3 regions of the Streptomyces stoeckheimensis genome follow, and region 1 is predicted to be linked to each of the others. Evidence: riboswitches for the same ligand, from Rfam matches in the RefSeq annotation. Region 1 holds a riboswitch; each other region holds the start of a gene.
The links. Region 1 has a riboswitch for cobalamin ahead of ACE1OC_RS12865 (energy-coupling factor ABC transporter permease). Riboswitches for the same ligand answer to the same signal wherever they lie in the genome.
Positions count from the first base shown of each region.

Region 1 (7,065 bases):
GAAGGGCAGAACTTCGAATGATGCGTCAGCTGTGATCGTCACCTGTGTGATCGCCCTTGTTGCTGCTTGTCCCTGGGAGCCCTGCGCTCCCGGTGTGGCGGCAATGTCACTACGTTATGCGGTGGCCCCGGAGCGTGACAAGTGGAGGCTTGAATTGTTGGCTGGAATTATCGCTTCCGCACTACGGAAGGGTAATTGAATTTCTATCTGCCGCTCGAACGGGACCCGGGGCGTGAGGGGGCCGGGCGTGCCGCTACCCTGAGCCGGTCAACAAGCACCAAGCAAGAAGGGGTGGACCCAGTGGCGGACATCGAGAGCGCACGGACGACGTTCGGCAAGTTCGACGTGAACGGTGACGGCTTCGTCACGGCCGACGAGTTCCGTTCGGCGATGGCGGAGATGGGCGACCCGTTCGTCACCGGTCCGGTCGCGGAGGCCGTGATCGCCGCCAAGGACTCGAACGACGACGGCCTGCTGAGCTTCGACGAGTTCTGGGCCTCCCTGAACAAGTAGGCATCCGCGCCGCCCCCTGGCCCCCTGTCGGGCCGGGGGCGCGCGTCAGGCCCGGCGCGGCCCGCCGGTCATGCCCTCCACCTCGGCGAGGGCCTCCTCCAGCCAGCGCAGCCAGAAGGTCTCCAGCCCGGTTCCCGCGTGCAGCACGACACGCCGCAGCCGGTCCTCGTCGGAGTCCCGGCCGGCCGGGAAATCCTTCTCCTCGATGCCCTCGTACACGGCCAACTGGGCCCGGTGCAGCTCCAGATGCCGCCGCAGCTCGGCGGCCAGCCCCTGCGGTCCGACCACCGCGGCCGCCCGGATCCGCAGCAGCAGGGGATCCCGCACCGCCTTGGGGTCCTGACGCTCCCCGACCCACCGCGCCAGCTCCCCGCTCCCGGCGGGCAGCACCTCGTACTCCTTCTTCTGCCCGCGCGCGGGACCCTCGCTGGGCAGCGCCCGGATCAGCCCCGACTCCTCCAACCGGCCGAGCTCGCGGTAGATCTGCTGGTGCGTCGCGGACCAGAAGTACCCGATCGACTTGTCGAACCGCCGGGTCAGCTCCAGCCCCGACGAGGGCTTCTCGAGCAGGGCGGTGAGGATGGCGTGCGGGAGCGACATGCGGCCATCCTAGGTTTGCGGCAGATCGAGGACCGCGATGCCCTTCTCCAGGGCGAGGGCCACGGGTTCGTCCGAGCCGCCCTTTCGACGGTGGCGACGGCGACCCGGTCCCCGTCCGGCCGGCAGGCCGTCCCGGCCTCGCCGTCCAGCCCCTCCGGCGAGCTACCGCCAGGCGGCCAGCGCCTCCGGGTTGCGGGGGCCGGGGGCGTCGGGAGCGAGCAGGCCGTGGGCCCGCAACAGCGCGGCCACCGCCGGGGACCAGGCCTGGCGCAGGCCCGCCTCGGTCAGGAGGGCCGGCTCCGAGAGGAGGGCCTCCGCCGGACCGAAGCGGATGCCCGCCGGGGTGAGGACCGCCGCGTCGTCGGCCCAGCGGACCGCCAGGTCCACGTCGTGGGTGGCCATGACCACCGTCGTGCCGGAGGCGCGCAGTCCCGCGAGGACGTCGAGGAGCCGCTCCTGGCCGTCCGGGTCCAGGCCGGCCGTCGGCTCGTCCAGGATCAGCACCCGCGGAGCCATCGCCACCGCCCCCGCGATCGCCGCGCGCTTGCGCTGGCCGTAGGAGAGCAGGTGGGTGGGGCGGTCCCGGAGCCGGGTGATGTCCAGGGCGGCGAGGGCCGCGTCCACGCGGGCGCGGACCTCCGGAGCGGACAGTCCCAGGTTCATCGGGCCGAAGGAGACGTCCTGTTCGACCGAAGCCGCGAACAGCTGGTCGTCGGGGTCCTGCACCACCAGCTGGACGGACGTGCGCAGCCGGGTCAGTCCGGCCCGGTCGTACGAGACCTCCGTGCCGTCCAGCCACAGCGATCCCGCGCCGGGCCGCAGGCCGCCGCTCAGCAGCCGCATCAGCGTGGTCTTGCCGCTGCCGTTGCGGCCCAGCAGGGCCAGCGCCCGGCCCGGCGCGATGGCGAAGTCGACGCCGGTCAGGACCGCCGGGCCGTCCTCGTAGGCGTAGCCCGCGCCGGACAGTTCCACCACCGGGTTCAGTGACGGGTTCACGAGTACAGCCCCTTCAGGGTGAGGGTCAGGGTGATCAGGGCCGCCAGCAGGCCGGCGGTGGCCGTCAGGAAGCGCCACGACAGGGCCGCCTCCGGTACGAGGACCCGCAGCGCGCCGTCGTAGCCGCGTCCGGCCAGACCCGCCTGGAGCTTGGCCGCGCGGTCGAAGGCCCGTACGAAGGAGGTGGCGGCCAGTCCGGCCAGGGAACGCCACAGCGCCGCCCGGCCGGTGTGCCCGAGCCGGGCGGCCTGGGCCCGGCGGACCTGGGCCATGGAGTCGAGCAGCAGGAAGCCGATCCGGTACATGACCAGGGCCACGTCCACCACGGGGGCCGGCACCCCGGCCCGGACCAGCCGGGGCAGTACGTCGGAGACCGGGGTGGTGAAGGCGAACAGCAGCAGCCCGAGCGAGGCCGCCGAGGTGCGCAGCAGCAGTTCGGCGGCGAGCCGGGGGCCGTCGGGGGCCAGGGACACCGGCCCCGCCGGGCCGCCGACCGCGAACAGCAGGGGCAGCGCCCCGGTGAAGCAGAAGCCGAGCGGGATCCGGAAGGCCCGCCAGAGCTGCCGGCCAGCCACCCCGGCCGGGCCGAGCAGCACGGCGAGGGTGGCGGCGGCCACCAGCGGCCCGCCCGGCCAGGGCGGCAGGCACACGGCGGTGACCGTCAGCCCGATCCCGAGCAGGGCCTTCTCCAGCGGGTGCCGGCCGCGCCAGCGACTGCCGTGCGCGGCCACGTCGATCGGCAGCACCCGGCTACGCCTCCGGTGCGGCGGCGGGAGCGGCCGCGGCGGCGGCCGCACCCTGGCGGCGGCCCTTGCGGACCCCGAAGTAGTACGCGAGGACGCCCGCGCCCAGCGCCGCCTGCAAGGCGAACAGCGCGGACTCGACCTCGCCGGAGGGGGGCTCGTACAGCGGGGAGAACCAGGGCTCGTAGTCCGGCTTCAGCTCGGTGATCGCCGCCTCCGCCTGCGCGTCGGCGCCGGTGAAGGGCTCCTCCTTGCCCTCGCCCAGCCCCAGGGCGATCGGCAGGACGGCCAGCGCCGCCACCAGGAGCAGCAGCAGGGTGTTGATCTTCGCGTTCTTGGACATGCCGTTCATCAGGCCGCCGCCTTCTCTCCGGTACGGGGGGCCGTCAGCTTGGCGACGCCCAGCCGGACCAGGTCCGACTTGCTCGACGCCATCAGCAGCCGCATCACCAGGACGGTCAGCAGCCCCTCGCTCACGGCCAGCGGGATCTGCGTGACCGCGAAGATCCCGCCGAACTTCGCGAGCGAGCCCGCGATTCCGGAGGCCGGGTCAGGGAAGGCCAGGGCGAGCTGCACGCTGGTGACGCAGTAGGTGACCAGATCGGCGAAGAAGGCGCCGAAGAACACGGTCACCATCAGCGGGAGTCCGGACTTCCGCAGGAGCCGGTAGACGGCGTAGCCCGCCCACGGGCCGGCGATGGCCATAGAGAAGACGTTGGCGCCGAGGGTGGTGAGCCCGCCGTGCGCCAGCAGCAGGGCCTGGAACAGCAGGGTGATCGTGCCGAGCACCGCCATGATCGGCGGCCGGAACAGGATCGCCCCGAGCCCGGTGCCGGTGGGGTGCGAGCAACTGCCCGTCACCGAAGGGATCTTCAGGGCGGACAGGACGAAGGTGAAGGCCCCGGACGCACCGAGCAGCAGCGTGCTCTCCGGGTTGGCCTTCACCTCGCGGGTGAGCGAGCGGACGCCGTGGACGACGAAGGGGGCGGACACGGCGCCCCAGGCGACCGCGTGCAAAGGGGGCAGGAACCCCTCGGCTATATGCATGAGTAGGGAGACCTCTCCAGCACCTCGTGGATGGACAACGCGCCCCGGCCGGTCTCCTGGCTCACGGGTTGACGTCCATGCTCCGCCTTCCCGGGCAGCGCGGAACCTCCCGCGCAGCCCAGTGGCTTTCCCGCAGGAGTGGAGCCGGACTTCCCGATCACAGTGGCGAGGGCCGCACCGGTTTCCCACCGGTTTCCCGAACACCAAGGCCCGCTGACCCTAGTCGGCCGCACGGACCGGGAACAACCCGCCCCAATCGCGCCGAGCGGTGACCGGATTCCGCTTGTGCGTCACGCCGCGTGTCGGCGCCGTCGCCGTCCGCCTCAATGCCCCGGGCTGAAAAGGGAGTTCCACAGCTCCGTGACCGCCGAAGGCGGGCTGTCCCGCGTCGCCGCACTATTCCGGCCGTGCTGTTTCACCCGGACGACCCGGACGGGTGCGGCCGGGTGGCGGGCCTGCCGTGTGCCGGTGAGTCTGGGCGGGTGGCTACCGGAGGAGCACGACGATGACTGACAAGGCCATGTCTCATGACGACCTGCGTGCCGTGGTGATCAACTGCACCCTCAAGCGGTCGCCGGAACGGAGCCACACGCAGGGCCTGATCGACATCAGCACCGGCATCATGCAGCGCCAGGGTGTCCAGGTCGAGGTCCTCAGGGCAGTGGACCTCGACATCGCGACCGGCGTCTGGCCGGACATGACGGACCACGGCTGGGAGACCGACGAGTGGCCGGTCATCTACTCCAAGGTCATGGCCGCGGACATCCTCACGCTGGCCGGGCCCGTATGGCTGGGTGACAACTCCTCGGTCATGAAGAAGGTGATCGAGCGCCTGTACGCCTGCTCGTCGATCCTCAACGAGCTCGGCCAGTACGCCTACTACGGCCGCGTGGGCGGCTGCCTGATCACCGGCAACGAGGACGGCGCCAAGCACTGCGCGATGAACGTCCTGTACAGCCTCCAGCACCTCGGATACGTCATTCCGCCGCAGGCGGACGCGGGCTGGGTCGGCGAGGCCGGCCCGGGCCCGTCGTACCTCGACCCCGGCTCCGGCGGGCCGGACAACGACTTCACGAACCGCAACACGACCTTCATGACCTGGAACCAGCTCCACCTGGCGAGGATGCTCAAGGACACCGGTGGCATCCCCGCCCACGGAAACCAGCGCTCCGAGTGGGACGCCGGCTGCCGGTTCGACTTCGAGAACCCCGAGCACCGTTGAGCTAGGCCGTCAGATGAGGTCGCGGTGGCGGCCCACCTTGGTGGAGAAGAGGTAGAGCGGGGGTAGGAGGGCGGCGGCGCAGACGGTCCAGAGCGCGGTACGGGCGCCGAAGTGGGTGGCGAGGAGGCCGGCGGTGAGCGCGCCGAGGGGCAGCGCGCCCCAGGAGACGAAACGGACCGTGGCCATCACGCGGGACAGCAGTTCCGGGGGCGACTGCGTCTGCCGGTAGGTGCGGGTGGTGATCGAGCCGATGACGGTGCCGAAGGCGAAGCCGGCGTTGCCCAGGGCGAACCAGTACGCGTCCCCCGCCGACGTGGTCAGCGGGGCGAGCAGGAGCAGCGCGCCGCCCGTCAGATCGGCCAGGATGATGCCCCGTGCGGTGCCGAGGCGTGTGGTCACGCGGACCGCGACGGCGGCGCCGGCGAGCGCGCCGACCCCGTCCATGGCAAGGACGAGACCGAGCTGCACGGAGTCGAGGCCGGCTCCGCGGACCAGGTAGAGGGGGGTGAGGGTGACGAGGGCCGCGTTGAGGAAGTTGGCGGCGGTCGCCCAGATCATGCAGGGGCGCATGACCGGGTGCTTGGTGACGTACCGCCATCCCGCGCGCATCAGCCGCAGCGCGCTCTCGCCGGTGCGGGGTGCGGGGCGGCTCTCGGGGAGGGTGCGCAAGAGCACGGCGGAGGCCAGGTAGCTGGCGGCGTCCACGACGATCGCGCCGACCGGGCCCGTCGCACCGATCAGGACGCCGCCGAGGGAGGGGCCGCCGGTGTCGGTGACGGCGTGCGTGCCCGACATGACGCTGTTGCGGGCGGCCAGCTGCCGGGCCGGGACGACGGCGGGCAGGAAGGTCGAGTTGCCGATGTCGAACAGCACGGTCGCCGAGCCGGTGACGAGCGCCGCGAACAGCAGGTGCGGATACGTGAGCGTGCCGATCCACCAGGCGAGCGGCAGCGATCCGAGCGCCGCGAACCGTACGAGGTCCAGCGTGACCTGGAGTCGGCGCAGCGGCACGCGCTGCGCGAGGACGCCGGCCGGGAGGCTGAGCAGCAGCCAGGAGACCTGCCCGGCGGCGGCGAGCAGGGCGACCTGGAAAGCGGTGGCGTCCAGAACGGTGAGGGCGACGAGCGGCAGGGCGAGGACGGTGACGGCGGTGCCTGCGCCGCTGACCGTGGCGGCGGCCCAGAAGCGCCAGAAGACGCCCGGCGATGAGGTCTCCCCTTCGTCGTCGCGTCGGTCGTGCTCTTGGATCGCCTGTGTTCCGCTCATGCGGAGCCCACCCCCGGGTCTTGTCAGTCTCTTTTGGGAACTCACTCGTTCCAGGTGAGTTTCTATCCGGAACTGACCCCATGGCGCAAGATGGTCCCGGCGAACGGCCGCCGTGCGCGCAGAAGTGGAGACGTAGTGATGAGGTCGATCCCCGAGCGGGACGCCGCCTGCGCGATCGCGCAAGCCGCGGCGGTGGTCGGCGACTGGTGGAGCCTGCTCCTGATCCGGGAGGCCGCCCGAGGACACCACAAGTTCGACGCGCTCCAGGAGGAGCTGGGCATCTCCCGGAAGGTCCTCGCCGAGCGCCTGGCGCACCTGGTGGAGACGGGAGTGCTGGAGAAGGTCCCGTACCAGGAGCGGCCGACGCGGCACGAGTACCGGCTGACCGAGAGCGGCCGGGGGCTGCTGCCGGTCCTGCTGTCGATGCAGGACTGGGCCGACCGCTGGCTCCTCGGCGACGGCTCTCTCAGCGGCACCGCCGGCGAGACGAGCGCGGAGGCACGGCGCGTCGCGGACCTGACGGGCCGGCGGCTGCCGCGCCTGCGGCTGTCCGGTCACCGAGACGGCGCGCCGGTTGACCCGGTGGCCGACAGCGTGGCCACCGTCCTGTTCTGCTATCCGGCGACGGGGAGCCCCAGCCCCCTACCGGAGGGCTGGTCGCGCATCCCCGGCACCGTC
Region 1 is NZ_CP169550.1:2,873,683-2,880,747, reverse strand. It holds gene ACE1OC_RS12895 (tRNA-dependent cyclodipeptide synthase) at 1-42, opposite strand, end outside; gene ACE1OC_RS12890 (EF-hand domain-containing protein) at 301-513, shown strand; gene ACE1OC_RS12885 (PadR family transcriptional regulator) at 559-1,113, opposite strand; gene ACE1OC_RS12880 (energy-coupling factor ABC transporter ATP-binding protein) at 1,276-2,109, opposite strand; gene cbiQ (cobalt ECF transporter T component CbiQ) at 2,106-2,855, opposite strand; gene ACE1OC_RS12870 (energy-coupling factor ABC transporter substrate-binding protein) at 2,860-3,195, opposite strand; gene ACE1OC_RS12865 (energy-coupling factor ABC transporter permease) at 3,204-3,899, opposite strand; cobalamin riboswitch at 3,928-4,122, opposite strand; gene ACE1OC_RS12860 (flavodoxin family protein) at 4,405-5,121, shown strand; gene ACE1OC_RS12855 (MFS transporter) at 5,131-6,387, opposite strand; gene ACE1OC_RS12850 (winged helix-turn-helix transcriptional regulator) at 6,526-7,065, shown strand, end outside.

Region 2 (7,065 bases), 1.4 Mb from region 1:
CGGCCCCGTGCCGACCGCCACCGGCCCCGTCGCCACCGGCCCGGTCGCGAGCGCCCCGCAGAGTCCCGGCGGGCAGGCCCCGGACCCGAAGGCCCAGGGGGCCGGCTCGGGCGACGCAGTGCGCCCCACGGGGGCCCTGCCCTTCGACATGCCGCAGCCGGCCGTCCTGCGCTCCGGTGCCGCCGGCAAGAAGCTGGTCTTCGCCCACTACTTCACCCCGTACCCGCTCTCCCTGGACAACGTCGGCGCCGACGCCGACTACTACACCCGCAACTACCTGAAGCCGGACGGCGAGAACGGCAAGCACGAGCGCTACGGCGGCCTGCTCCGCGACCGCCCGCTGCCCGTCCCGCCCCAGGCCGGGGACTGGGAGCTCGTCAACCTCCGGCAGGAGGTCCGCACGGCCCGCGCCGCCGGCATCGACGGATTCACCCTCGACCTGCTCTCCCTGACCGGGAAGAACCGGGAACGCTCCAACCTCCTGATGGAAGCCGCCCGTTCGGTGGATCCGGCCTTCAAGGTCATGCTGATGCCGGACATGACCTCCCTGGGCACCGACGACCCGGTCGTGCTCGCCGACCTCCTCGCGGAACTCGGCAAGGCCCCGTCCGCCCACCGGCTCCCCGACGGCCGGCTGGTCGTCTCGCCGTTCAAGGCGGAGGAGAAGAGCGTCGCCTGGTGGACCGGGGTCATGGACGCCTTGAAGTCCCGGCACGGCATCCGCACCGCCTTCGTCCCGCTCTTCCTCGACTTCGGCGCGCACAGCGGTGAGTTCGAGCCCATCAGCTACGGATTCTCCGAGTGGGGCAGTCGCAGCTACGTCGGCCAGGAGAGCTCCACGCGCGACGTCCGGCGCGCCCACGCCGCGGGCAAGATCTGGATGCAGCCCGTATCGGTCCAGGACGCCCGCCCCAACCAGGGCATCTACGACGAGGCGGGCAACACCGCGACCCTGCGCGCCACATGGAACCGCGCCATCGAGGACGGGGCCGACTGGGTGCAACTCACCACGTGGAACGACTACAGCGAGGGCAGCCAGTTCGCGCCCTCCCTGCACAACGGCCATGCCTACCTGGACCTTTCCTCCTACTACCTCACCCGGTTCAAGACGGGCGGCTGGCCGAAAATCGTCCGAGACACGCTGTACCTGAGCTCGCGCACCCAGTTCGCCGCCGCGGACCCGAGCGGCGGCCAGTCCCTCGTGATGTCCCTGCGGGGCGGCAGCGCCGCGGCCCGGGACACGGTGGAGGTGCTGAGCTTCCTGACCGCGCCCGCGAGCATCCGTACGACCGTGGGGGCGGCCGAGGACGCGCACGCGGCCCCGGCCGGGGTCCACTCCGAGCTGCTGCCCCTGGGTCCGGGCGTCGGCGCGGCGTCCGTGGTGCGGGGCGGCAAGGCCGGGGCCCGGGTGGAGCTGCGCTACCGGGTGGACCGGACGGTGGAGGTCCAGGACCTCCAGTACTACGCCGCCACCAGCGGCCGGAGCTGAGTCCGCAGGGCTCCGGGGCCGGTCCGTAGGGGCTGAAGTCCCTTGCCCCGGGACCTTCGTCACCCCATATGTAGTGGTGGCGCTCTGCTGTCACATCTATATGTAGTGTTGGCTCTGCCGGTTCGGCGGGGCCTCTCCCCGACCGAGGCAACAGGGAACCCGGTGGGAATCCGGGACTGCCCCGCAACGGTTACGTCCGCCACGGCGGACGAGTCCGACACCTGCCGGCACGGGCTTTCGGTAAAGCCCGCCATTCTTCCGTGCCGAGCCTCGTGGGAGGGCTGCCGTGACTGCTGTCGTCGATGCCGTAGAGACCGTGACCGAATACCTGGACCGCCGGGACTGGCGGGTGAACGCCAACGCCAACCAGGGCTATTCGCTCGGCGGACTCATTCTCAACGCCGCGGGCAAGGTCACCGCGAACTACTGGCTGGAGCAGGTCTATCCCGCCGCCGTGGCCCGCGCCCACCGCGAGGGCGACCTCCACCTCCACGACCTGGACATGCTCTCCGGCTACTGCGCCGGCTGGTCCCTGCGCACCCTGCTCACCGAGGGCTTCAACGGGGTCCCCGGCCAGATCGACTCCGCCCCGCCCAAGCACCTGTCCTCGGCCGTCGGCCAGATCGTGAACTTCCTCGGCACCCTGCAGAACGAATGGGCGGGCGCCCAGGCCTTCTCCTCCTTCGACACCTGCCTCGCCCCGTACGTCCGCCTCGACGCGATGACGTACGACCAGGTCAGGCAGTGCATCCAGGAGCTCGTGCACAACCTCAAGGTGCCCTCGCGCTGGGGCACCCAGACCCCCTTCACCAACCTCACCTTCGACTGGACCTGCCCCGAGGACCTGCGCGCGCAGATCCCGGTGGTCGCGGGGGAGGAGACCGGCTTCACCTACGGCGAGCTCCAGGCCGAGATGGACATGATCAACCGGGCGTACATCGAGGTGATGACGCAAGGCGACGCCGCCGGGCGGGTGTTCACCTTCCCCATCCCGACCTACAACATCACCCGCGACTTCCCCTGGGAGAGCGAGAACGCCGAGCGGCTCTTCGCGATGACCGCCAAGTACGGGCTCCCGTACTTCCAGAACTTCATCAACTCCGAGCTCGAACCCCACATGATCCGCTCCATGTGCTGCCGGCTCCAGCTCGACCTGACCGAGCTGGTCAAGCGCGGCAACGGCCTCTTCGGCAGCGCCGAGCAGACCGGCTCGCTCGGCGTGGTCACCCTCAACTGCGCCCGGCTCGGGCATCTTTGCGCGGGCGACGAGACGCGGCTGCTGGCCGAGGTGGACCGGCTGTGCGAGCTCGCCAAGGACAGCCTCGAACTCAAGCGGATCACCGTCCAGAACCTGATCGACGGCGGTCTCTTCCCCTACACCAAGCGGTACTTGGGCACCCTGCGTAACCACTTCTCCACCATCGGGGTCAACGGCGTCAACGAGATGGTCCGCAACTTCAGCGGGGACGCGTACGACATCACCGATCCCGAGGGGCACGCCCTCGCCGTCCGCCTCCTGGACCGGGTCCGGGCCCGGATGGTCGACTTCCAGGAGAGCACCGGCCACCTGTACAACCTGGAGGCCACACCCGCCGAGGGCACGACGTACCGCTTCGCGAAGGAGGACCGGGCCCGCTTCCCCGGCATCCTCCAGGCCGGCACCGACGCCAACCCGTACTACACCAACTCCTCGCAGCTGCCCGTCGGCTGGACCGACGACCCCTTCGAGGCGCTGGAACGCCAGGACGAACTGCAGGGCAAGTACACGGGCGGCACCGTCCTGCACCTGTACACCCCCGAGCGGATCCCGACGGCGGAGGCCTGCCGCACGCTGGTCCGCCGCTCGCTGGAGACCTTCCGGCTCCCGTACCTGACGGTGACCCCGACCTTCTCCATCTGCGCGGACCACGGCTACCTGGCGGGGGAGCAGCCCCATTGCCCCACGTGCGGGGCGGCGTGCGAGGTCTGGACCCGGGTCATGGGCTACCACCGCCCGGTGTCCTCCTTCAACACCGGCAAGAAGGGCGAACACGCCGAGCGCGTCCACTTCAAGGCGGCGGTGTGACCGGCGAAGGGGCCGGCGACGTCATCCGCATCGGCGGCTGGTCCCGGCTGTCCACCTGCGACTGGCCCGGCCGGCTGGTCACCACCGTCTTCTGTCAGGGCTGCCCCTGGCGGTGCGGCTACTGCCACAACCCCGGCCTGCTGCCCGCCCGGGCCCCCGCCGCCGTCTCCTGGAACGAGGTGCTCGGCCACCTCGCCCGGCGGACGGGGCTGCTCGACGGGATCGTCTTCTCGGGCGGGGAACCGCTGCTCCAGCGCGGCCTGCCCCAGGCCGTACGGGAGGCCCGCGCGCTGGGCCTGGAGGTCGGCCTCCACACCGGGGGAGCCTTCCCCCGGCGCCTGGCCCGGCTGCTGGACGCGGACCTGCTGGACTGGGTCGGCTTCGACGTCAAGGCTCCGCCCGGCCGCTACGAACGGGTCACCGGCGTCGGCCACGCGGCCGCCTCGGCGGAGCGCAGTCTGCGCCTCCTGCTCGCCTCGGGGGTTCCCCACCAGCTCCGCACCACGGTGGACCCGGCCCTCCTGGACGCTCCGGACATGGCCGACCTGGACGACTGGCTCGCGGACCTGGGCGGGACCCCGACGCACCGGCAGACCGTGCGCCCCCCGGCGGCCTAGGTGTATTGCCTCGTCAGGCCCTCTCCTGCGGATCCCGCCCGGCCCGCGCGGGGGCGAACTCGGGCTGGTCCAGGAGGCGGAGCCAGCTTCCGTCGCTCTGGCGGCGGACCACCTGGGCGCGGGCGCCCGTGCCGTCGCTCGGCGGCGTGGAGGTCAGCGCGATCCCGTCGCTGACCAGCGTGGGCAGCGGCGGCTCGGGCTCGAACCGGGGCCGCCGTTCCAGGACCTGCTGCCACAGGACCCGGATGGCCTCCCGGCCCACCGTCAGCTCCCCGGGCGGGAACCCCTCTTCGACGCCCTCGCGGCCTTTCACCGGGCCCACCCCGGCGTGGAGCTCGCGCTGCTGGAGGACAACTCCGACCGGCTGGTGCAGGCCGTGCGCGCCGGCTCCGTCGACCTCGCCCTCGTGGGAACCGCCGCCACCACCCCCGACGGACTGGAGGCCCTCACCCTCGTCAGCGAGCGCCTGGTCGTCGCGGTCCCGGCAGGGCACCCCCTGGCCGTGGCGGACCGGTCACCCTCCGCGACCTCGGCGGGTACCCGGTCATCTGCGTGCCCCGGGCACCGGGCTGCGTCCGGTGCTCGACCAGGCCTGCGCAGGACAGGGGCTGCGGCCCGCGATCGCCCTGGAGGCCGGCGCCGCCGATGCCGTGGCGGACCTCGCGGCGCGCGGCCTCGGGGTCGCCGTTCTGAGCGCCTCGATGGCCGATTCCTACCGCGACCGGCTCACCGCCCGGACCATCGAGGACGGGGAGATCCCGGCCCTGCTCTCGCTGGTCTGGCGCGACACCCGCGGTCCCGCGGTACGGGAGCTGCTCCTGCGGTGCCGTCGGGCCTTCGCTCCCGTGATGGCCGGAGGAGGGGCTGTCGCTCCGACGGGGGGCGGGGCATGATCGTCCCGACAGCCGCGCCGCACACACGGAGGTCCCACGTGACCCAGCCCGCCGAGCCGACCGACCGCACCGACCGCGTCGACCCCGACGACGCCACCGGGCAGGCCGGGGCCGCCTCACGCAGCGGGTCGATACGCCGCCCCGCCGAATTCCCGGGCGGGCGGGAGCTGTTCCGGCTCTCCCCCGACGTCGGCCACCTGAACCACGGGTCGTTCGGCGCGGTGCCCGTCCCCGTCCAGGAGGCGCAGGCCGCCCTCCGGGCGCAGGCGCACGCCGACCCGGACGCCTTCTTCATCGGCGCCCCCGACCGGCTCGTCGAGGCCCGGTCCCGGATCGCCGCCCGGCTCGGCGCCGACCGGGACGGGATCGCCTTCGTGTCCAACGCCACCGAGGCCGCCAACGTGGCCCTCGACGCCGTGGAGTTCGCCGCAGGGGACGAGATCCTGGTCACCGACCACGGCTACGGCACGGTCGTCGCGGCCGCGGCCCGGCGCGCCCCGCTCACCACCGTGGCCCTGGGCACCGACCTGCCCGACGAGGACGCCGTACGGGAAGCCGTGCTGGCCGGGGTCACCCCGCGGACCCGGGTCGCCGTACTCGACCACATCAGCTCGCCCACCGCCCGGCTCATCGCCTCCCCCCGGCTGCTGGCCGAACTCGCCGAGCGGGGCGTCACCACCATCGTGGACGGCGCCCACGCCCCCGGGATGATTCCCGACCCGCTGGGCGGGGGCGCCGACTTCTGGTTCGGCAACCTCCACAAATGGGCCTACGCCCCGTCCGGTACCGCGCTGCTGGCCGTCGCCCCGCGCCATCGCGAGCGGGTCCGGCCGCCGGTGCCCTCCTGGGAAGCGCACTACGGCTTCCCGCGTTCCGTGGAGAACCGCGCCACCTACGACTACACCGGCTGGCTCGCCGCCCCGGACGGGCTCGACCTGCTGGAGGAACTCGACGCCGCCAAGGTGCGGGCGCACAACAGCGCCCTCGCCGCCTACGGTGCGGCCCTGCTCGCGGAGATCCCCGGAATCACCCCGCTCCCGTACACCGAGGGCCTCGCCCTGCGCACGCTGCGGCTGCCGCCCGGGGTGGCCGAGACCCCGGACGCCTCCCGCGAACTGCGCGAGCGGATCGCGGCCGAGCAGCGGATCCGGGTACTGATCTGGCCCTGGCCGGGCGGCGGCGGGATCCGGGTGAGCGGGCAGATCTACAACCGGGCCGAGGAGTACGAGCGGCTCGCCGAGGTACTGCCCGCCTACCTCCGCCCGTAGCCGTACGGGACGGGCCCGGGCGTCCGGGCGGCACGCGCGTCCGGGAGGCACGGCTTAGGCCGTGCCTCCCGGTGCGCCCTCCAGGCTCCTGCGCAGCAGGGCGACGGTGGACGCCAGCTGCTCCAGCGCGCCGGGCGTCAGGGGCTCGGCGAGCAGGGAGCGCAGGCCGTCCTCGAAGGTGGGCGTGGCCGCGGCCAGCAGCCCGGCTCCCTCGGGGGTCAGCTCCAGCAGGGACGAGCGGCGGTTCTCGGGATTGGGCCGCCGGACCACCCAGCCGGCGGCCTCCAGGCGATCCACGCCCTTGCTGGTCGCGCCGACGGTGATCGCGGCCTCCTCGGCCAGGTCGTTGACCCGGCAGTCGTCCCGGCCGTCGATGATGCGCAGGAACTCGAACTGCCCCATCGTCAGACCGTGCTCGGCGCGCAGTCGTTCGCCCAGCGCGTTGTAGAGCCTGATCTCGCAGCGGACGAGGTCCATGAACACCTGCGCCAGGTCGGTCACACTCTGCTCCAGATTCTCGGGAATGATATTCCTAGGAATATAGTTCCTGGTGAAGAACAACGCGTCACCGGGAGGGTCTCATGAGCAAGGTGCAGCGCGCGACGATCGACGCCCTGATGCGGCAGGCCCCGTTCGACGGCAGCCTCCCGCCGGAGCGGATGCGCAAGGACTTCGAGGCCCAGATGACCTCGGGCCCGGCTCCGGCCGGGGTGACCGTCATCCCCTCCGTCCT
Region 2 is NZ_CP169550.1:1,490,640-1,497,704, reverse strand. It holds gene ACE1OC_RS07075 (glycoside hydrolase family 71 protein) at 1-1,489, shown strand, start outside; cobalamin riboswitch at 1,591-1,733, shown strand; gene ACE1OC_RS07070 (ribonucleoside triphosphate reductase) at 1,776-3,554, shown strand; gene ACE1OC_RS07065 (anaerobic ribonucleoside-triphosphate reductase activating protein) at 3,551-4,171, shown strand; gene ACE1OC_RS07060 (YybH family protein) at 4,185-4,544, opposite strand; partial or broken gene ACE1OC_RS07055 (LysR family transcriptional regulator) at 4,500-4,619, shown strand; gene ACE1OC_RS07050 (LysR substrate-binding domain-containing protein) at 4,750-5,064, shown strand; gene ACE1OC_RS07045 (aminotransferase class V-fold PLP-dependent enzyme) at 5,103-6,332, shown strand; gene ACE1OC_RS07040 (MarR family winged helix-turn-helix transcriptional regulator) at 6,387-6,833, opposite strand; gene ACE1OC_RS07035 (alpha/beta hydrolase) at 6,914-7,065, shown strand, end outside.
Region 2: it holds a riboswitch for cobalamin, as region 1 does, so the genes downstream of both, ACE1OC_RS07070 (ribonucleoside triphosphate reductase) here and ACE1OC_RS12865 (energy-coupling factor ABC transporter permease) in region 1, are expected to answer to the same signal.

Region 3 (7,065 bases), 4.7 Mb from region 1:
ACGACCGGCCCGCGGACAAGGCCTCGTACCAGATCTCGGTCAACACGCCCTCCGCCTACACCGTCGTCGCCGGCGGCCGGCTGCTCACACGGACGACGCGCGCCTCCACGACCACCTGGGTGTACGAGCAGCCGGCGCCGACGTCCACGTACCTGGTCGGCCTGTCCATCGGCATGTACCAGACGGTGCTGCTCGGCGACCCCGGGCTCGGCGGGGTCCCGCAGAGCGCCCACGTACCGGCGCACCTGCTGCCCCGGTTCTCCCGCGACTTCGCGCGGCAGCCCGCCATGATGCAGCTGTTCGAGGAGCTGTTCGGCCCCTATCCCTTCGGCGAGTACGCCGTCGTCGTCGCCGACGAGGAGCTGGACGTGCCGGTGGAGGCGCAGGGGCTGTCCCTGTTCGGCGCCAACCACGTGGACGGCGTACGGGGCTCCGAGCGGCTCATCGCCCACGAGCTCGCGCACCAGTGGTTCGGCAACAGCGTGACCATCGCCGACTGGCGGCACATCTGGCTCAACGAGGGCTTCGCGAAGTACGCGGAATGGCTCTGGTCGGAGCGCTCCGGCGGTCGCACCGCGCACGAACTGGCGGCCGCCGCACACCGCTTGCTGTCCGGACAGCCGCAGGACCTCCTGCTGGCCGACCCGGGACGCAAGCTGATGTTCGACGACCGCCTCTACCAGCGCGGCGGGCTGGCCGTGCACGCGATCCGCTGTGCGCTGGGCGACGGCCCGTTCTTCCGCATGCTGCGGGAGTGGGCCACCGTGAACCGCCACGGCGTGGTCACCACGGCCGGGTTCACCGCGCACGCGGCGCGCTTCGCGACCGGACCGCTGGAGGACCTGTTCGCGGCCTGGCTCTCCACTCCGGCCCTCCCGCCGCTGCCCGCGCCTGCCGGCGCGGTCTAGGGCTTCCTGGAGCCATCAGCGTCAGCGCCGTCAGCTTGCGGTTCTCGACGGTGGACCTGACCTGACCTACCTGATCCTCGGTCAGGGAGTTCAGGCGGTCCATGTCCTTGTTGACATCGCGGAGTTCGTCGGGATCTCGTGCAGGACGGCCAGGGTCTGTGCCTGCTCTTCGGTGGTCGTGGCGGTGGTGAGGGCGGTGTTGACGTTCATGCTGGGCGGAGAGCGCGAGGGGCCGTCGGGGGAGGGTGGAGAGAGCTCTGGCTACGCTGAGGTGCGGCTCAGAGCGCGGCGGAGGGCGAGGCGACGCGGCGCGGCCGGTTCAGTGGACTCGGACTGTGATCCATGGGGCGATCGCCTCCTCTCGGCAGGGCGTAGTTCCTACGCGGTCGCGGCCATCGGCTCGCGTCCTTGGACTGCCCGGCGGGCACGTCGGACACGGTGACGACCACCGTGTCCTCGTCCAGCTTCTTCTTCGCGGCCGCGGTGGCCGAGGCCGCCTCCGACACTCCGGCCGAAGCGTTGCCGTCGGAGTAGGAACAGCCGGTCGTCGTGGCGAGTGCGGCCGCCGCGAGCAGGATGCCGCAGGCGCCGCGGATCCTCGTGGGGGTCACGGGCACGTGACACCGGCCGAGGCCGCGACGAGGGTCTCGTCGATCTTCTGGATCTGGGGCTTCAGCTGGGTCCCCCTTCAGGGGGGAGAGACCGGTGCAGAGCTCCGAGGCGGCCTGGGTCGCCCGCTCCTTACGCCCGGGACCGGGGGAGGAGTCCACCGGTCCCGGGCCGCGGAGTCGACTCGGGTGGTGCGTGCTCAGGCCGCGAAGACTTCGCGGAGCTGCTGCTCCTGCGTACCGGAGAGGTTGGAGCGGACCAGCTGCGCCTGGCCGCCCGGGAAGGCGTTGCGCACCCGCTCGACCACGGCGTCGGAGGAGAGCAGGAACAGCGCGGAAGTCCCGGGCTTCACCTCGGACTTCACCCCGTCGATGAACTGGTCGTCGATGCCGACGTCGGACAGCGATCCGCCGATGGCCCCGGCCGCCGCACCCACGGCTGCGCCGAGCAGCGGCACGAAGAACAGGAGTCCGAAGAGCATCCCCCAGAAGGTGCCGGAGAGCGCACCGGCTCCCGTGAGGCTGTTCAGCTGCTGGGTCTTCGGCTTCTTGGCATCTTCGCGCCAGGTGACGACCGCGGCGTCGTGCACCTGTATCAGCTGTTCCTTCTGCAGGGCGAGCAGGACGGACTCCGCCTGCTGGGCCCCCTCGGGCGTGGGAAACTTCCAGACGGTGAGAGTGGTGGATGCCACGTAACGCTCCAGTTCATGGATGGTGTTGCTTGGCGTCCAGTACAACCCACATTCGGACAATCGACCACAATTAGGGTGATGGTGACTCTTGGTCACCTGCCGAGCCGTCAGCGTCATTTGCCCGTTCGGCGGTACTCGGGCTCACGGCATGAGGTGGTAGTCGGGGAAGTTGCCCGGCAGGCGTTCGTCAGCCGGGCCCCGGGTCACCGCGCGGACCAGCAGCTCTCCACCGACGAACGCGCCGCGCCACGAGGCGCCGAAGCCGCCGAAGAGTTCTTCGCGGTCCCCGCGGGAACGGGGTGTGCCGTGGCCGACCTTGAACGCGCGGATCTGCGGTGCCAGTCGGTCGTAGGTCGCCTTGTCGTCCGTCGACAGGGTGGCGACGAGCGCGCCGTTCGAGGCGTTCATGGCGGCGAGCAGGAGGCGCTGCAGCGCCTGAGCACCGAGGGATGGGTCGATCTGCGGCCCGCCCAGGGGGCGTTCGTGCACGAGCCGACCGAGGAGGAGGCGGACCAGCTCCTCACGGTCCGCACGCTCCTGGAGGTCGAAGCCGCCCGGCTGGCCGCCGCACACGCCGACGCCGAGGCCCTCGCCGCGCTCGAAGAGCTGTGCGCCCAGGGGGAGCGGGCCGTCGCCGCCGACGACGTGGACACCGCCGTCGCGACGAACGCCCGGCTCCACGCGAAGATCGCGGACCGGGACGGGGAGGCCGCCACCGCGATCATGCGCGCGCACACGGAGCACACCCGCAAGACGTACCACGAGCGGGAGAAATAGTCCGGCGGCCGCAGAGCGCCGCGCGGCCGGGCCGAGGTCCACCGTGTCTCATTTCACCGTCCGACATGTGGGAAGTCGTGTTCATTCCGCGGCCGCCCGCCCTACTGTGGGCCTCGCAGCTGGTTCGCCCCCGTCCGCCAGGCGGGATGCGTCGTAAGAGGGAACCCGGTGGGAATCCGGGACTGCCCCGCAGCGGTGAGCGGGAACGACCGCCGTCATACGCACTGGGACCGGAACCGGTCCTGGGAAGCGACGGCCATTAGGAGCCCGCCGGGAGACCGGCAGGCGAGCCCGCGAGTCCGAAGACCTGCCCGTTGCCCGTGCGCGATCGACCGCGCACGGTTTCCCGGTGACCTCGTGGGCGGGTCGGCGTGCACCTCAGGCGGATCCTCCCGTCGCGTACCCGGCCGTACGCGACCCCGGCGGTCCGCCCGTTCCGGCACCCTTCGCCTCCGCGACCCGTCACCGGGTTCATGGAGACACGCTCGCGAAGGAGAGTTCCGTGACCACCGAGTCCGCAGCCGCGCCCGTACGGGCCACCGTGTACGGCTACCCCCGCCAGGGACAGAACCGGGAACTGAAGAAGGCCGTCGAGGGCTACTGGAAGGGCCGCGTCACCGCCGATGCCCTCCGCGCCACGGCCCGCGACCTGCGCCGGACCAACTGGGCCCAGCTCGCCGGGGCCGGCATCACCGAGGTTCCGACCGGCGACTTCTCGTACTACGACCACGTCCTGGACACCACGGTCATGGTCGGCGCCATCCCCGACCGCCACCGGTCCGCCGTCGCGGCGGACGCCCTGGACGGCTACTTCGCGATGGCCCGCGGCACCCAGGACGTGGCCCCGCTCGAAATGACCAAGTGGTTCGACACCAACTACCACTACCTGGTCCCCGAACTCGGGCCCGACACCGTCTTCACCGCCGAACCCGCCCGGCAGGTGGCCGAGTTGAAGGAGGCCCTGGCCCTCGGCCACACGGCCCGCCCGGTCCTGGTCGGACCGGTGACCTACCTCCTCCTCGCCAAGCCCGCGCCCGGCGTGGCCGCCGGCTTCGAGCCGCTCACCCTGCTCGACCGGCTGCTCCCCGTCTACGCGCAGGTCCTCGCGGACCTGCGCGCGGCGGGCGCCGCATGGGTCCAGCTCGACGAACCGGCCCTGGTCCAGGACCGCACACCGGCCGAACTGAACGCGGCGGCCCGCGCCTACCGCGAACTCGGCGGCCTCACAGAGCGCCCCAAGCTGCTCGTCGCCTCCTACTTCGACCGGCTCGGCGACGCCCTGCACGTCCTGGCGAAGGCGCCCGTGGAGGGCCTCGCCCTCGACTTCACCGACCGGGCCGCGGCCAACCTCGACGACCTCGCCGCGGTCGGCGGCATCCCCGGCAAGCGCCTGGTCGCGGGCGTGGTCAACGGCCGCAACATCTGGATCAACGACCACCAGAAGTCACTGACCACCCTCGGCACCCTGCTCGGCCTCGCCGGCCGGGTCGACGTGGCCGCCTCCTGCTCCCTGCTGCACGTCCCGATCGACGCCGACGCCGAGCGGGACACCGATCCGCAGGTCCGGCGCTGGCTCGCCTTCGCCCGACAGAAGGCCACCGAGATCAGCACGCTGGCCCGCGGACTGGCCGGGGGCACCGACGCGATCGCCGCCGAACTCGCCGCGAACCGGGCCGACCTGGCCTCCCGTACCGCCTCCCGGATCACCCACGACCCGGCCGTCCGTGCCCGCACCGCAGCGATCACCGAGGCCGACGGACACCGCGCCCAGCCCTACGCCGAACGGGCCGCCGCCCAGCGCGCCCACCTAGGCCTGCCGCTGCTTCCCACCACCACCATCGGCTCCTTCCCGCAGACCACGGAGCTGCGCACCGCCCGCGCCGACCTGCGCGCCGGACGCATCGACACGGCGGCCTACGAGGAGCGGATCCGCGCCGAGATCCGCGAGGTCGTCTCCTTCCAGGAGAAGACGGGCCTCGACGTGCTCGTGCACGGCGAGCCCGAACGCAACGACATGGTCCAGTACTTCGCCGAGCAGCTCACCGGATACCTCGCCACCCAGCACGGCTGGGTCCAGTCCTACGGCACCCGCTACGTCCGCCCGCCGGTCCTCGCCGGGGACGTCTCCCGTCCCGACCCGATGACCGTCCGCTGGACCACGTACGCTCAGCAGCAGACGGCCAAGCCGGTCAAGGGCATGCTGACCGGTCCGGTCACCATGCTCGCCTGGTCCTTCGTACGCGACGACCAGCCCCTCGGCGAGACCGCGCGCCAGGTCGGACTCGCCCTGCGCGACGAGGTCGACGACCTGGAAGCGGCCGGTACGTCGGTCATCCAGGTCGACGAGCCCGCCCTGCGCGAAACGCTGCCGCTGCGCGCCGCCGACCACGCCGACTACCTGGCGTGGGCCACGGAATCCTTCCGCCTCACCACCAGCGGCGTCCGACCGGACACCCAGATCCACACCCACATGTGCTACGCGGAGTTCGGGGACATCGTCGAGGCCATCGAGCACCTCGACGCCGACGTCATCAGCCTGGAGGCGGCCCGCTCCCACATGCAGGTCGCGGACGAGCTCGCCGGCGCGGGCTACCCGCGCGAGGTCGGCCCCGGAGTCTGGGACATCCACTCTCCCCGCGTCCCCTCGGCCGGTGAAGCGGCGACCCTGCTGCGCAGGGGACTCGGGGCGATCCCCGCCGAACGCCTCTGGGTCAATCCCGACTGCGGGCTGAAGACCCGCGGCTGGCCCGAGACGAAGGACTCGCTGGAGCACCTCGTCGAAGCGGCCCGCCGGGTGCGTTCGGAAATCCGGCCGAACGCCTGATTCCCCGCAGGACGGCCGGCGTACGGGATGCCCGTGCGCCGGCCGGCCTGCGTCAGTGCACGGACACGGCGGAGGCGGGCTCCCTTTCCGGGGCGTCGTCCTTGTCGCTGCGGCCGATGTGGTTGAAGGCGAGGTTGAGCAGCACCGCGGCGACGCAGCCGGTGCTGATGCCGGAGTCGAGGATGATGCGCATGCTCTCGGGGAAGCCGTGGTAAAAGCCCTCGCTGGCCATCGGGATCACACCGATGCCGAGGCTGATGGCGACGATGAGGACGTTGTCACCGCGTTCCAGGCCGGCCTGCGCGAGGGTCTGGATGCCGCTGGCGGCCACCGTGCCGAACAGGGCGAGGCCGACGCCGCCGAGGACGGGCTGCGGCACCAGCGAGACGACCGAGGCGAGGAACGGGCACAGGCCCAGCAGGATGAGGATGCCGCCGCTCGCGGCCACGACGTAGCGGCTGCGGACCTTGGTGATGGCGACCAGGCCGACGTTCTGCGCGAAGGCGCTGGCGGCGAATCCGTTGAAGAGGGGGCTCAGCGCGGTGCCCAGGCCGTCCGCGCGCAGCGCCGCGGCGAGGGTACGCCCGAATCCAGACCCGAACGCTCCACTTCGCCCCGCCCCGTCCATCCCGCGGACGAGGTGCTGCCCATGCGGCGGATGGTCCCCGCCGCCCTGCAGCACGTGGCCAGCATGTACGCGGGCCTCGCGGCGCCCCCGCTGATCATCGGCGGCGCCCTGGGCCTGACCGCGGCGCAGCTCACCGCGCTGCTGGCCGCGAGCCTGGTCGTCGCCGGCCTGGCCGCCGTGGCCCAGACCCTGCGCTTCTGGGGTGTCGGGGCCGGACTGCCCGTCACCAACGGCGTCTCCTTCGCCGTCGTGTCACCGGTCCTGGCCGCCTCCGTGTCACGGGGGCAGGACACCCTGCCCCTGGTGTTCGGCGCCACCCTCGTCGCCGGGCTCGTCTGCTTCCTCCTGGCCCCGGCCTTCTGCCGGCTCCTGCGCTTCTTCCCGCCCGTCGTCAGCGGCTCCGTCATCACGCTGGTCGGACTCTCGCTGCTGCCGGTGGCCGGGGAATGGGCCCGGGGCGGCGAACCCGGGGCCTCCGGCTACGGATCGCCGTCCAACCTCGCGCTCGCCGCCGGAACCCTCGCCGTCACGCTCCTCCTCCACCGGCTCCTCAGCGGACGCTTCCTGCAACGGGTGGCCATCCTGCTCGGTCTCATCGCCGGCACGGCGGCCGCGGTGCCGATGGGCA
Region 3 is NZ_CP169550.1:7,608,089-7,615,153, forward strand. It holds gene ACE1OC_RS34530 (M1 family metallopeptidase) at 1-908, shown strand, start outside; gene ACE1OC_RS34535 (hypothetical protein) at 1,187-1,519, opposite strand; gene ACE1OC_RS34540 (DUF1269 domain-containing protein) at 1,717-2,208, opposite strand; partial or broken gene ACE1OC_RS34545 (aldehyde dehydrogenase family protein) at 2,350-2,628, opposite strand; partial or broken gene ACE1OC_RS34550 (FCD domain-containing protein) at 2,626-2,985, shown strand; cobalamin riboswitch at 3,089-3,315, shown strand; gene metE (5-methyltetrahydropteroyltriglutamate--homocysteine S-methyltransferase) at 3,488-5,809, shown strand; partial or broken gene ACE1OC_RS34560 (solute carrier family 23 protein) at 5,862-6,392, opposite strand; gene ACE1OC_RS34565 (nucleobase:cation symporter-2 family protein) at 6,459-7,065, shown strand, end outside.
Region 3: it holds a riboswitch for cobalamin, as region 1 does, so the genes downstream of both, metE (5-methyltetrahydropteroyltriglutamate--homocysteine S-methyltransferase) here and ACE1OC_RS12865 (energy-coupling factor ABC transporter permease) in region 1, are expected to answer to the same signal.